DNA from 2 places in the Cutibacterium avidum 44067 genome. Region 2 is predicted to be linked to the other one. Evidence: predicted binding sites of a transcription regulator. Region 2 holds the regulator's gene; the other holds the start of a gene.

Region 1 (2,201 bases), 410 kb from region 2:
GCCCAGGGTTGGCCGTCGGCTTCCTTTCCCAAGATGTCAGGGATCGCGTCATAGGAGCCCCAGGAGTACGTCCGGACCGTACCGGTCAGGCGTTTCATAGTGTGCCTCTCGTCAATGGCGTCGCATCGTTGACAACGCCGCGTGTGTCATCCGAGCAGCTGCGCGCTGCGGGCCCTGCGCTTTTGACTGCGGACTCGTTGCAGCCTCCCGACGAGGGAGGGTGCGTATCGCGCGGCCGACTCATCGTCGATCAGCTCGTTGAGTCGTAAGTGGTAGCGGGGGGACGACATGTTGAGCCTCTCGCGGATGACGGTCTCCTTGTCAACACTCGGGTTCCCGGTCTGCCAGGACTCCTCGAGATCCAGAATCGCGCGGTCCGATGCACTGAGATCGCTGGACGTCGCGGTTTCGGGGGTGGGGGATTCTGACACAGGGCCAGTTTAGGGCGCGCGCCATAATCACCACCCGGTGACGCGACGCAATCTGCCTGACACCATCGTCGGCAGCACAATTCAGTCACTTTCCGCTCATCAACTCTTTGCACTCACTGGGTGCGAGTGCTAAACATGTCATTGGCACTCGGCAAGCGAGAGTGCTACTGCCCGGATCGGTGTTGCGAGTGCCGACGAGGGTGGTCATCCCGGTGATGAGATCACCAGATCGTCCGTCGCGGGCATCACGGGGAAACACAACGCGGGGTCGCTCCCGCCACACCATCTGACGTCCACGGGCTGCCAGGCCCACCGGAGCGGAGGAATTCCCCAAACATGGCAAAGCTCATCGAATTCAACATCGAGGCCCGCCGCGGGCTCGAGGCGGGTATGAACACCCTCGCCGACGCGGTCAAGGTCACCCTCGGCCCCAAGGGTCGCAACGTCGTTCTCGAGAAGTCGTGGGGCGCTCCCACCATCACCAACGACGGTGTCTCCATCGCCAAGGAGATCGAGCTCGACGATCCGTACGAGAAGATCGGCGCTGAGCTCGTCAAGGAGGTCGCCAAGAAGACCGACGACGTCGCTGGCGACGGCACCACCACCGCCACCGTCCTCGCCCAGGCCATGGTCCGTGAGGGCCTGCGCAATGTCACCGCCGGCGCCAACCCGATGGGCCTGAAGAAGGGCATCGAGACCGCCGTCGAGGCCATCAGTGCTCGTCTGTCCGAGATGGCCATCGACATCGAGACCAAGGACCAGATCGCCTCCACCGCCTCCATCTCGGCTGCCGACACCACTGTCGGTGAGATCATCGCCGAGGCCATGGACAAGGTCGGCAAGGAAGGCGTCATCACCGTCGAGGAGTCCAACACCTTCGGCCTGGAGCTCGAGCTCACCGAGGGCATGCGCTTCGACAAGGGCTACATCTCGCCTTACTTCGTCACCGACACCGAGCGCATGGAGGCTGTCCTCGAGGACCCCTACATCCTCATCGTCAACTCCAAGATCTCCTCGCTGAAGGATCTCCTGCCGATTCTCGAGAAGGTCATGCAGTCCGGCAAGCCGCTCTTCGTCATCGCCGAGGATGTTGAGGGAGAGGCCTTGGCTGGCCTCATCGTCAACAAGATCCGCGGCACCTTCAAGTCTGTCGCCGTCAAGGCCCCGGGCTTCGGCGACCGTCGCAAGGCCATGCTCAACGACATCGCCATCCTCACCGGTGGTCAGGTCATCTCCGAGGAGGTCGGCCTGTCCCTCGACACCGTCACCCTCGACCTGCTGGGCCACGCCCGCCAGGTTGTCGTCACCAAGGACGAGGCCACCATCGTTGACGGTGCCGGCGACTCCGAGCAGATCGCTGGACGCGTCGCCCAGATCCGCAAGGAGATCGAGAACTCCGACTCCGACTACGACCGCGAGAAGTTGCAGGAGCGTCTCGCCAAGCTCGCCGGCGGCGTCGCCGTCATCAAGGTGGGTGCTGCCACCGAGGTCGAGCTCAAGGAGCGCAAGCACCGCATCGAGGACGCCGTGCGTAACGCCAAGGCTGCCGTCGAGGAGGGCATCATCCCCGGTGGTGGTGTCGCCCTCATCCAGGCTTCCAAGGCCGCCACGATCGAGGGGCTGGAGGGTGACGAGCTCACCGGCGCCCAGATCGTCCGGACCGCCTGCTCCGCCCCCCTCAAGCAGATCGCCATCAACGCTGGTCTCGAGGGTGGAGTTGTGGCTGAGAAGGTCGCCGGCCTGCCTGCTGGAGAGGGCCTCAACGCTGCC
Region 2 (2,201 bases):
GCCGGGCCACCACCGGGCCCCACCTCTCCCTGCGAATCCAGGTGGATCCGGTTGCCATCGGCAACACCAGCAGGAATCTTGACGTTGATGGTGCGGGTGGTGCGCACTCGTCCCTCACCGGAGCACTCCTGACACGGATCCGGAATGACCGTGCCGTAACCACGACAGGTCGGGCAAGGCTGGCTGGTGCGAATGTCGCCCAGGAAGGAACGCTGCACCGTGATGACCTCACCGCGTCCCTGACAGGTGTTGCAGGTGACGGGCTCGGAGCCGGACTCGGCCCCCTTGCCCTGACACTTGGGACACACAACTGCGGTGTCGACCTCCAGCGGCTTGGTGACGCCGAACACCGCCTCGGCCAGGCTCAGGCACATCCGCACCAGGGCGTCCTGACCTCGCCGGGTCCGGGAGCGTGGCCCACGTCCGCCACCACCGAAGGAGGTTCCACCACCGAACATGGCGTCAACGAGGTTGGTGAAGTCGAATCCAGCGCTGCTGAATCCTCCCTCCCCGAATCCGCCCATGCGGGCGTTCGGGTCACCACCACGGTCGAAGACGGCGCGTTTCTGCGGATCCTGGAGCACCTCATAGGCCTCCTGGACCTTCTTGAACTCGTCCTCGGATCCCGGTCCGGCGACATCGGGGTGGAGTTTCATGGCCTTGCGGCGATAAGCCTTCTTGATCTCGTCGGCGCTCGCATCGCGGGAAACACCGAGAATCTCGTAGTAGTCGTTGCTCAAGGATCATCCTTCTGCCAGGAACCGGCCCACATAACGGGCCACGGCTCGCACGGCTGCCATGGTTGAGGGGTAGTCCATTCGGGTGGGTCCGACCACGCCGAGACTCGACAGGGTATCGTCGGATCCATATGTGCTTGCCACCAGTGAGGTGGACTGGAAGGGCACGTCAGTGTTCTCGGCACCAATACGCACCGTGACCTCACCGGCTTCTCCAGCGGTGGCCTCGCCGAGCAATCGCATCAGGACGACCTGCTCCTCGAGAGCCTCCAGAACCGGACGCACCGTCGTCTCCCACTGTGCACCGAATGCGGTGAGATTGGGAACCCCGGCAACCACCACGCGGGCGGATGGGTCGACGGCGAGGATCTCCAGGACGGTCGCGACGACGGAGGTCGCGCGCGGCCCCTCAGCCGGCCCGAGTTCGTCAAGAAGCCGATTGAGGGAGTCGACGGCCTCTGCCACCGTCAGACCGACGAGGGCCCGGTTGAGCCGGGCGCTAAGGGCGACAAGATTCTGCTCGTCGTGACCGGGAAGCTCCACGATCCGCTGCTCCACCGACCCCGAGGACATGATGAGGACGATGAGGATGCGGTCGGTCGACAGGCTCACCAACTCGAGGTGACGGATCGTCGCCGTCGTCGCCACCGGATACTGCATGATGGCGACCTGGTGAGTGATCTGGGCGAGCAGTCGCACCGTGCGACGCACGATGTCATCGAGGTCGACGGCTCCGGTCATGAAGGCCTGGATGGCCCGGCGCTCTGGCCCGGACAGCGGTTTGAGGGTGGCGATCCGGTCGACGAAGAGGCGATACCCCTTGTCAGTCGGAATACGACCGGCGCTGGTGTGGGGGTGGGTGACGTACCCCTCCTCCTCCAGGACGGCCATGTCATTGCGAACGGTTGCCGGGGACACCCGAAGTCCGTGGCGTTCCACCAAAGCCTTGGAACCCACCGGCTCCTTGCTGGAGACGTAATCGGTGACGATGGCCTTGAGCACGTCGAGCTTGCGGTCGTCGAGCACAATCCCTCCTCACGCGATCCCATCGGGTACAAGTCCCACTTTGGCACTCTCAGGTGCCGAGTGCCACCTTATCGCGTTCACCTGACGTCCTTCTGCCTCTCTCGCTGGCAGCGCACCCCCCGGGACGTGCCACACTGGTGGCCATGTCGACGAATCCCGAGACTCCCCAGTGGTCCGCTCTCACTGCCCGGGTATGGACGGCCGTCGTCGAACCAGAAGCCGTCACCTGCGGACTGGTCGCCGGTGACGATCATGTCCTCCTCATCGACACCGGCTCGGCTCCTGAACAGGGACACGCCCTGGCGATGTCGGCGGCATGCATGCTAGGTCGTCCGGTTGATCGGGTCGTCATCACCCACCATCACTATGACCACAGCGGCGGGCTCCCTGGGATTGACGGGGCTGAGACCTGGATGCATGAGGCCGCCCTGGCTCACT

What was found. Region 2 encodes HrcA, which represses chaperone genes, less so after heat shock. Its sites were predicted from a motif close to TTGGCACTCGNNNNNNNCGAGTGCCAA; they were not measured.
Region 1: groL (chaperonin GroEL) is a predicted target of HrcA. The motif match lies at 573-599, and genes of this name have one in related genera.

The regions. Positions count from the first base shown of each region.
Region 1 is NC_021064.1:1,837,055-1,839,255, reverse strand. Features, by position in the region: gene manA (mannose-6-phosphate isomerase, class I) at 1-98, opposite strand, end outside; gene PALO_RS08460 (DUF3263 domain-containing protein) at 147-431, opposite strand; gene groL (chaperonin GroEL) at 768-2,201, shown strand, end outside.
Region 2 is NC_021064.1:1,426,040-1,428,240, forward strand. Features, by position in the region: gene dnaJ (molecular chaperone DnaJ) at 1-740, opposite strand, end outside; gene hrcA (heat-inducible transcriptional repressor HrcA) at 744-1,763, opposite strand; gene PALO_RS06515 (MBL fold metallo-hydrolase) at 1,907-2,201, shown strand, end outside.